DNA from 2 places in the Synechococcus sp. MU1617 genome. Region 1 is predicted to be linked to the other one. Evidence: predicted binding sites of a transcription regulator. Region 1 holds the regulator's gene; the other holds the start of a gene.

Region 1 (5,099 bases):
GCTTCTCCAACGCCACACCGAGGCCGTAGGAATGCGCCGGAAGAATGAAGTAGCGCCCGTCTTCATCCTCATGAAGGGGGGTGGGCTCGAGGTTGGCCGGGTTGAACCGCTTGGGGTTCATCACCGTGCCCGGAACATGCCGGAAGATCAGAAATTCCTGAGGAGACAGGCGCAGGTCGTAGCCGTAGGACGAACAACCGAAACTCAGCACCGGTCGCAGCTTCTGCTCCGGCTCGAGGTGACGGACCAAACCGCTCTGGAATGGCTCGATCATTCCCTGACCGGCCTGTTCAGTGATCCAGCGATCGCACTTGAGCATCAGAAACCTCGGCGCAACTCCGTGACTTGATCTGCCATCTCCACCACACCGGCGGGGATTGCAGGTCCAGTGATGATCACATCCATCGAAGCGGGCCGCTGCTCGAGGGCTTCAATCACGTCCGCTTCATCCAGGTATCCGAAGGCCACTGCAAGACCGATTTCATCCAAGACCAGCTGGTCGAGATCTCCCTGGATCAGATGCTGGCGGCAGATGGACCAAACAGCAGCCACCGCCTCAGCGCCACCGGGATGCCCCGGCGAGGAGAGGCAGAGGGGCACTTCCGGCCGCAGCCAGACAAGGCCTCCACAGAGCTGCACCCGTCCTGCAGGTCCCTGCTGAACGCCCCCTTTGAGGAACTGACTGATCAGAACACGACTGCCCAAGCCGGCAGCACGCATGGCTTGACTCAGAACATTGGCGAAACTGCCTCGGTAGGGCGCTGTATGCACTTGCAGCTGCCCTTCTGGAGCCACCAGATGTAGGGGTGGCGGGTCAGAGACAGAAGGTAAGGGCCTGAGGCCCGCCCGCTGCAAAGCCTGCTGATCCCGATCCAGGGAGTTCTGGAAGGCTTGGGGGTCGGCGAGGCTTGTGGTCATCGCGGAAGCATCTGTCCGGGCGATCCCGGCGAGACCTTGAATCTAGCGGCGAGATCACATTCCACAAGAGGATTGACACCACCCATGGTGTTTGGACAGGGCGAGACCCAACCGCCTGCGAGGCTTGACGAACTGCACACCACCGATGAGCCAATCCCTTGAACACCGCACTGATGGCCGTCGCCCGCAGCAGTTGCGACCGTTCTCGGTGACCTGGAATCCCATGGGGTTCGCCTTGAGCTCCCTTGTGGTTCACACCGGTCGAACCGCTGTGCTCTGCAGCGTCTGCTTGGAGGACAAGGTTCCCCGCTGGCGTAAGGGAGAAGGGTTGGGATGGCTCAGCGCCGAATACCGTCTGCTGCCCGGCTCCACCCCACAGCGGCAATCACGGGAGCTGATGAAACTCTCGGGTCGCACCCAGGAGATTCAGCGGTTGATCGGCCGCAGCCTGCGCGCCGTGATCGACATGGAGCGCCTTGGTGAGCGCACCTTGCTGATCGACTGCGACGTGATCCAAGCGGACGCCGGCACCAGGACGGCCTCGATCACCGGGGCTTGGCTTGCCCTGGACCAGGCCTGCCGATCACTGGTGGAACAAGGAGTCCTGGAGCAATCGCCCCTGATCGACCAGGTGGCGGCCGTGTCCGTCGGCTTGGTGGATGGCCAGGCCTTGCTGGATCTGGACTACAGCGAAGACAGCCGAGCTGAGGTGGACCTGAATGTTGTGCAGGCCGGCGATGGACGTCTGTTGGAAATCCAGGGAACTGCTGAGGGAGCGCCCTTCAGCCGCAACCAACTCAATGAGCTGCTGGATTTAGCGGAGCCGGGAGTGTCATCCCTGATGCAGGCGCAACGCCAGGCCTTCAACGAGCACAGCAGCGTTACGTAATAACCGCTACATGGCGGCCACCGCCAGCTCCGTAACTTCGCCTCACCAGGGGGTTGTCATGACCAGTAGCCGAGGTTTCAGCCGATACGCCCCGCAGATGGTGGCTCCAGCTCCCAGCGCAGAGCCGGCCAACCGTTCTCTCCTGGAGATCATCCGGGATCTCGATGGCGCCAGCAGTGAACTGGTTGACCGCAACAAGACCATCTTCTTCCCCGGAGATCCCGCAGAACGGGTGTATCTGATCCGCCGGGGAGCCGTGCGTCTGTCCCGCGTTTACGAGTCGGGTGAAGAAATCACCGTGGCCCTGCTCCGCGAGAACAGCCTCTTCGGAGTGCTGTCCCTGCTGACCGGTCAAAGGTCCGATCGTTTCTACCACGCTGTGGCCTTCACCCGGGTCGAAATGGTGACGGCACCGGCGACCTCCGTGAAGGCCGCCATCGAAGCAGACACCAGCGTTGGCCTGCGCTTGCTGCAGGGTCTCTCCAGCCGAATTCTGCAGACCGAAACGATGATTGAAACCCTGACCCACAGGGACATGTCATCCCGGCTGGTGAGCTTCCTGCTCGTGCTGTGCAGGGATTTCGGCGTGGCAGATGAGCTGGGCATCACCATCGACCTACGCCTGTCCCATCAAGCCATCGCCGAAGCAATTGGCTCAACACGGGTCACAATCACGCGTCTGCTGGGAGACTTGCGTCAATCCGGTCTGGTTCAGATTGACCGCAAGAAAATCACCGTTCTGGATCCAATCGCTCTGGCCAAACGCTTCAGCTAAGCCGGCCATCGACCGACGGGTGCAGCCATGAGCGGCTGGGCACTGATCCTGGTTCTGCTGGTGCTCGGGGGCGTGCTGTCGACCCTGGGCGACCGTTTGGGCAGCCGCGTCGGCAAAGCGCGACTCAGTTTGTTCAGGATGCGCCCAAGGCGCACCGCCGTTTTGATCACGGTGCTGACCGGCAGCCTGATCAGCGCACTCTCGCTTGGCCTGATGCTGCTGGTGAGCCGGCAGTTGCGGGTGGGCCTGTTTGAACTGGATGCCCTGCAGGAGAAACTCCAGGACAGCCGGCAACAGCTCGAGGCAGCCGAGCGGGAACGGGACAAGACCCAAACGGAAACCAAGCGGATAGCCACTGAGCTCAAGCAATCGCAGCAACGGGCCAACACCCTGCGCCTTGAACTGGCTCCTCTTCAGAAAGAGCGGGCCCAACTCGAAGCTGAACGTGAACGCCTCAGCCAGGACATCGCCTCCCGCGATGCGGACATCCAGCGGACGGAAGCCGAACTCAACAGCGTTCGCAGCCGCATCCGTGCCGGTGAGCAGGAACTCAAGGAACTGGAACGCAATCTGGTCGCCCTGAGGCGTGGATCGGTGGTGATCAGCAGCGGACAGACCTTGGCGAGAGCAACGGTTCGACTCGATGCCCCAGACCAGGCGAAACAGGCTGTGGACAGGCTGTTGCAGGAGGCCAATCTCAACGCCTACGGGAAAGTGCGGCCTGGCGAAGCCCCCGAACGCCAGTTGATCCGCGTTCCGCGCAGCGATGTTGAACGCCTGCAAAGCATCATCCGCAAACCAGAGACCTGGGTGATCTCGCTGCGCTCCGCCACCAATGTGCTGCGGGGTGAAACAGCGGTGTACGCCTTCCCCGAGGTGCGTCCCAACCGGCCAGTGGCCCAACGCGGAGACGTGCTGGCCACCACCACACTGCCACCGGATGAACGCACGCCAGAGGGCATTCGCACACGACTGAACCTTCTCTTGGCCTCGGCCTATGCCGAGGTGCAGCGGAGAGGATCGCTGAGCGAGGGCCTTCAGTTCGATGGATCAGCCCTCTCCCAACTGGCCCAGACCCTGATGGAAGGACCCAGCCAAAGCGTTGGATTGGAAGTGATTTCCGCAGGGGTCAGCAACAGCGCCGATCCTGTCGTCGTCACAATTCAGCCATCCCCATGAAACGGGTGGCCGTTCTCGATCCAGGCCGCTGCAAATGTGGTCTTGTGCTGGCTGATCTTCAGCTCGGCCTCGTGCGCGAAGGGCATGTGCTGGCCCCGGACGCTGTGGGACCCTGGCTGGAGAAGTGGAATCACGACCAAGCTCTCGACCGCATCCTGATCGGCGACGGCACGGGCAGCCGAGCCTGGATCAAGCGACTGGAATGGCTGGGCAATCTCACCGTGATTCCTGAACAGGGAACAACCCTGAGGGCAAGACAGCGTTACTGGACGTTGTGGCCGGCTCGAGGTTGGCGACGGATGCTGCCGGCAGGACTGCGCATTCCACCGGTGGATCTGGATGCCGTGGCCGCTTTGGTGATGCTCGAGGAGCACCTGCAGTGCCGCCTGAAATGGCCGGTGCCTGCTCCCACGTTCTCGCTCAGAACCTGGCCCTAACCATGAAGGTGTAGTCACCCCCCGGTTCCAGCCTGTAATCAGAACGCACCAGAAACCGCCGAAGGGCATCCTCAATCAGGGCTCGTCCCAAGGACGGCTCCACCATCAGTTCGCCGCGGTCAAAGGCCCAGGAGAACTGCCACTCGAAGCCTCCAGCTGAGACTTCACCCTCCACGCACTTGGCTTGAAAACACTGGCGGAGCACCCGCAAATGGGCCGTTGTCGCCGGGAGAGCCGGCATCAGTCGACTGGCTCCAGGTCATAGCGAAAACCGTTGATCCAGGTTCCAGCACGCTCAAAGCTCTGGCGCTGAAGACGTTGAATCCCGTCCAGAACAGCATCAAGAACAGCGCCGACACAAGGTTGCTCCACCTTGCTGAACGGGCCAAGAACATGGGACACCGTTCGGGCGCGACGCTCAGCAGGATTCTCAGCTGGTGCACCAATGCCGATCCGCAGCCTGGGAAACGCCTGAGTCCCGAGATGTTGAATGGTGCTGCGCAAGCCGTTGTGGCCACCGGCGCTGCCCTGGGCCCGCAATCGCAAACGACCGAGCGGAAGATCCATGTCGTCCACCAGCACCAGCAGTTGGTGGGGCTCCAGCCCGAACCAATCAAGGGCAGCACGAATCGCGCGTCCACTGTCATTCATGTAGGTCTGGGGCATCAGTAAGCGCAACCGCTGCTCACCCACCCCTGTATCTGCTGCAAGACCATGCAACTTGGCTTGCTGACGAAAACTGAATCCAGAGCGCTCACCAAAAAGCTCTAGGGCCATGAAGCCGATGTTGTGACGAGTGCCTGCATATTTCGCCCCCGGATTGCCCAGTCCCACCACCAGCTTGAGATCAGTGGTCATACCGCTGGAACAACTCAGTCGCTGGGGGGAAGTTCTTCGGCCG
Region 2 (5,099 bases), on a different contig from region 1:
CAGGTGCTTCTGCCCGCTGGGCTTGCGCAGTTCGAAGCGCCCTTGGCTGCAGCGCTGCAGGAGGCCGGCGTGCGCCAGAGCCGGGTGATTCCCGCCGCTGAAGCCGATGGGCTGAAGACCACCTTCTGTGCGGCCGCGGATCTCGCTTTGGGTAAATCCGGCACGGTGAATCTGGAACTGGCCCTGCAGGGGGTGCCCCAGGTGGTGGGGTACCGCGTGAGCCGACTCACGGCCTGGGTTGCCCGCCACGTGCTGCGCTTCCAGGTTGATCACATCTCGCCGGTGAATCTGTTGCTCAAGCAGCGGTTGGTGCCGGAGCTGCTGCAGGACGAACTCACCGCCGAAGCCCTGGTGGAGAGGGCTCTTCCTCTGTTGACCGCCACCCCTGAGCGCCACGCCATGCTGGAAGGCTATGAGCGGCTGCGGGCCACCCTTGGTGCTCCTGGAGTAACCGAGCGGGCGGCCAAGGCCATCTTTGATCAGGTGCTCGGATGAAACGAACGCTGCTGCTGCTGTTCACCTGCCTGATGCTGCTTAGCTGGCCCCAACAGGCCATGGCTGAGTTGCAGACGGCGGTCTTTGCCGGTGGCTGTTTCTGGTGTCTGGAGCACGACCTGGAGGATCTGCCGGGGGTGCGGGAGGCCGTGAGCGGCTACAGCGGCGGGCAGCTGGAGCGCCCCACGTACCGGCAGGTGAGCAGTGAGACCACAGGTCACCAGGAAGCGGTGCAGGTGCGTTTTGACTCGGATCTGATCAGCTATGCGGAGCTGTTGCGCAGCTACTGGCGCAATGTGGATCCTCTGGACGGCGGCGGTCAGTTCTGTGACCGCGGCGACTCCTATCGGCCGGTGATTTTCACGGCCGATCCCGTCCAGGCTCAGGCCGCTGAGGCCAGTGCTGAGGCGGCGGCCCGCGAGCTCGGGCAATCCCGGTCTGCTTTGAAGGTGGAGCTCAGGCCGGCGGCTCGCTTCTGGCCCGCCGAGGGTTACCACCAGAACTACGCGGAGAACAACGCCGTCAAATACAACTTTTACCGGTTCAGCTGCGGTCGTGATCGCAGGCTCGACACCGTCTGGGGGGACAACGCTCGTTCCGGTAACGCCTGGGGGAATTAGAGCTCAGTTCCGGTGGCCTTAAGGCCTCAGCCTTCCGACGCCATAGCCGAGCAACAGGCCAACAGCTCCTCCAACGGAACCAGCTGTCAGTTGCATGCGTTGAGTCGAGCTGAGCCGGTCTGCGAACACCAGTACGGCTGAGACAACGAACAGCAACAGCGCCGTGACAAGCACGGCATCCAGCGATCTGTTGCCTGACTTCCCTGTCTGTCCTCCACCACCCTGACCACCGCCTCGCTTCACAGGTGGTTCCCCTCCAGGTTGGTTGTTCGCATCCAGCTCACGTTCAATGCGGTTGAGCTCTTTTTCGGCAGGAGATCGGTCCATGCCTAAAGGATGGCAGCCTCAATCCTCGGCAGAGCGCCCCCGGGTGCGCGCACGGTCGCTCAGCCAGATGATCACCCGTGTGATCGCCCACGCGAGCGCGAAACCCAGCAGGATCGAGAGCAGTGACTCCACAGCACAGCACTTGAGGACACCGGCAAGTGCCGGATGACCCTCAATATGCCGATCTGATCAAGGAATGCGTGAGGACTGTTGCGATCAGTCGCTTGCTTTGGCGTCCTTGTCGTTGTCTTTGGCTGGCTGTGTTGTGGCCTGAGGCTTGGATGCCGTTTTGCAGGCCAAGGAAGCTTCCAGGCGCTGCAGCTGCGCTTCGCGCAGTGCATCGGAAATGCTGAGAGTGCGGTCAGTCATCGATTGGCGTTCTCGACAGCGGCAGGCTCAGGGCCTAGTGCGATCGAAAGTGGACCTACAGATCTGAAGACTGACGAAACCTAGACGCCCGTGGGCCTACGTCCAGGGAGCAAAAGTGCTTACGTCAGTGTCTGGCAACACACCCGCACCAAGACGCCAGCGCGATCCACGGGTTGCCAAACCTGGACCGCTATGGCTATGAGTACAGGAGTACTATTCATGGGCGGCGTATGTCTATTGATCACAGCGATCTCGCGGTGAAGGCGGAAGCTCCATTCCTCCATGTCCGCCCAGGGCACTTTGTGATCGTTGGTGGAGACCAGCTCGATCAAGGGGATTGGTGGATGGGGCAGGTGATCTTCTGTGAGGGGAGTGCGCGTCACCCCAGGCTCCCGTCTCTGTTTCAGGTGGCTGATGTGGACACGGGCGTCATCACGTGGATCAATGCCGATGCGATTTCTGATGTGATCTGGTCGATGGATGGATGGCCGGCCAGTGCGCTCGTCCGTGAAGAGCGTTGATCAAGGGGCCGTATGTGTCCGCGTCAATAACGCGGGGTTGACGGTTGTCCTATAAAGGCTGTGTAGCAGTTGCTACAGAACGTTCACCCCTTTAGAGGGGCGCAGACGCTCCAAGCCACGGAACGGGGACTTGGATTTCTTCGAGGAACTTCCAATGACGGCACTTCTTTATCGAGGTCACGCCTACGCAGCAGCGGTATCAGCACCCAAAGCCTGCGTTGAGCTGACCTACCGACGCGAGCACTACAACACCTGTCGGGAGGAGGTCGCGCGCGACGTGCACCCCACCCTGACCTATCGAGGCGTCTCCTACACCAAGTAGGCCGAAGCTTCTTTCAGGCCTTGCCCCTGCCATTGGCGGGGGTTTTTTATTGGGCCGCTTGGTGGATGGCCGACCACGATCCAAGCGGGATTTCGTCATTGTGTGCGCGAAACAGTCAAAGCCCGCCAGTGGGAACGGACCTCACCGCCATCGTGATCTCCTCGGTGTTTCTTGGGGTGGGATTTGTGATTGCCAAGTTCTTCCCAGAAGCCGCGTTGTTGGCGGCGGTGTTCTTGGTGGGGCTGGCGATTCTCAACATCGCCCTTGTCCTTGTGGCCTGATGCCAAAAAAAAGGGGGGTGTTCCCTAGGCACCCCCGCGTTCGACGCGTTGCCCCTTCACCGAAAGAAGCCTCCGCAGGATGGCCTGGACTCCCGTGGCTGGTCGTCGCCATCACGACAAAACGGTTTTGGTGTGAGGGACCCAAGAAAAAGGAGTCGTCCTCTGCGGACGGTCCCGTTGCGTTGACAAGGGTTGCACCATGAACATGTTCACTGTGAACTTTCCCCATGGCAAATGTCCGCGAGATGATTAACACCCATCTGCCTGTCGCGCTCAAGTTGATCAACAGCGCCGCCCTGGTCGCGATCGCGCTCTCGACCCTCTGCGCTGCGGGTTCTCTGCGCGAAATGTCAGGCAGGTCTGCTGCTTCAGCGGCTGTGACTGACGTCAACTGAGCCCAATACCCCTGGAGTGATACGAGGTCTCGCTCCAGGGGGGCGAGCCGGCCGTTACCTGATCAAATCCGGTCGAATTCCTTAAGAAACCAACACTCAACCTGTTGAAAAGATTAAGCGCGGCGACCTGAATGATTCAGCAAGTTCTCAGTGAACAGACGGGTTTCCAGCCATCGACCAAGGTGGAAGCCATGCTTACGATCTGGCGGTGAGAGGAGGGTTGTATGTATTTGCTGACCATTAAGGATGGTCTTGGCACCCGTCATATCGGTCCCTACGCGTCGCCGAAGCATGCGTCGGATGATCTCGATCGGGTGTTGGAAACTTGCTCCGAGCGAGCAAGGTGGCAGATCCATGCGCTTGAAACACCCGACCGTTCCCTTGAATTGCAAGCGGTTGCATCCTGATTGGGCGCGTCCCGATCAGCCCTGACGTCGCCCTGGAAAACCACGGGTCAGCCCGCTGTCGATCATCAGGCCGATTCCGGCGTTGATGCAGATCAGGCTGAGGGTGCCGTACCAGAACCAGGGGCCTCCATCCTTGCCCAGCATCTGAACCACCTTGCGGCTCACCGCTTCGCCGAACAGGCAAAGCCCTACCGGGAGCAGAAGTACCCCCAATTGGGCCTTGATGTACCAGCGCACCGGGGAGCGGCTCATGACTGGGCCAGCACCCAGTTCACCAGGGTGCGCACGCCGTAGCCGGTGGCTCCAGCGGGATTGACCCCTTTGCCCTTGTCACTCCAGACCGGTCCGGCGATGTCGATGTGGGCCCAGGCGGTGTCTTTGGCCACGAACTCCTTGAGGAACAGGGCGGCTGTGATCGAACCGCCTGGCCGCGGGCCGGTGTTCTTCATATCGGCTAGCAACGACTTCAATCCATCCCTGTAGGACTGCCGCAGTGGCATGCGCCAGAGGCCTTCCCCACCCGTCTGAGCAGCGGCATCGAGGGCCTCCGCTAGGTCGTCATTGTTGGACCACAGCCCGGCCATCTCATCACCCAGGGCAATGACGCAGGCTCCGGTGAGGGTGGCCAGATCCACCACGGCATCGGGCTTCTGCTCGCAGGCGTAGAGCAGCGCATCGGCGAGGGTGAGGCGGCCTTCGGCGTCGGTGTTGTTGATCTCAATCGTCATGCCGTTGGCGGCCGTGACGATGTCTCCGGGGTGGACGGCGGAGCCATTCACCATGTTTTCGCAGGAGGCCACCACCATGTGAACCTCAACGCCGGCAGGCTTCAGTTCAGCGATGCTGCGCATGGCACCGAGAACAGCGGCACTGCCGCCCATGTCGAACTTCATCATGTCGATCTGGGCTGCGCCCACCTTGAGGTTGTAACCGCCGGAATCGAAGGTGAGGCCTTTGCCCACCAGGGCAACGCGGCGTTTCACTTCGCCCTCGGGGCGATAGATCAGGTGGATGAACTTGGGGGGCAGATCAGAGCCCTGGCTGACGGCTAGGAAGGCGCCCATACCCTTGGCTTCACAGTCGCTGCGCTCGAGCACCTTGAGCTCAAGGCCATGGTCTCGAGCCATGCCAGCGGCCGTGTCTGCGAGGGCTGCAGGGGTGACCACGTTCGGGGGGGCAGCCACCAGCTCTCGGGCCAGTTCCACACCGGCGCATGTGGCATTGACTGCCGTAAAGCCGCTGGCGGCGGCGGGGTCGAGGTCGATCAGCTCCAGGGCATCGGGGATCCGGCGCGGGTCCGGTTCCTTGCGGAAGCGCTGGTCTTTGTAGAGGCAGAGCCGTACCGCTTCAGCGCAAATGCGG

Evidence for each region. Region 1 encodes NtcA, which controls nitrogen genes in cyanobacteria. Its sites were predicted from a motif close to GTANCNNNNGNTAC; they were not measured.
Region 2: FZZ90_RS08135 (DUF4278 domain-containing protein) is a predicted target of NtcA. The motif match lies at 2,395-2,408, and genes of this name have one in related genera.

Annotation. Positions count from the first base shown of each region.
Region 1 is NZ_VTLB01000002.1:609,073-614,171, reverse strand. Features, by position in the region: gene dcd (dCTP deaminase) at 1-319, opposite strand, end outside; gene FZZ90_RS06955 (cob(I)yrinic acid a,c-diamide adenosyltransferase) at 319-918, opposite strand; gene rph (ribonuclease PH) at 1,064-1,807, shown strand; gene ntcA (global nitrogen regulator NtcA) at 1,866-2,582, shown strand; gene FZZ90_RS06940 (DUF3084 domain-containing protein) at 2,610-3,761, shown strand; gene FZZ90_RS06935 (resolvase) at 3,758-4,198, shown strand; gene FZZ90_RS06930 (DUF3146 family protein) at 4,182-4,439, opposite strand; gene pth (aminoacyl-tRNA hydrolase) at 4,439-5,056, opposite strand; gene FZZ90_RS06920 (TatA/E family twin arginine-targeting protein translocase) at 5,071-5,099, opposite strand, start outside.
Region 2 is NZ_VTLB01000003.1:175,292-180,390, forward strand. Features, by position in the region: gene lpxB (lipid-A-disaccharide synthase) at 1-495, shown strand, start outside; gene msrA (peptide-methionine (S)-S-oxide reductase MsrA) at 492-1,115, shown strand; gene FZZ90_RS08120 (hypothetical protein) at 1,134-1,442, opposite strand; gene FZZ90_RS08125 (hypothetical protein) at 1,659-1,811, opposite strand; gene FZZ90_RS08130 (DUF3104 domain-containing protein) at 2,042-2,332, shown strand; gene FZZ90_RS08135 (DUF4278 domain-containing protein) at 2,487-2,654, shown strand; gene FZZ90_RS08140 (hypothetical protein) at 2,783-2,935, shown strand; gene FZZ90_RS08145 (hypothetical protein) at 3,163-3,330, shown strand; gene FZZ90_RS08150 (hypothetical protein) at 3,555-3,737, shown strand; gene FZZ90_RS08155 (hypothetical protein) at 3,753-3,989, opposite strand; gene FZZ90_RS08160 (leucyl aminopeptidase) at 3,986-5,099, opposite strand, start outside.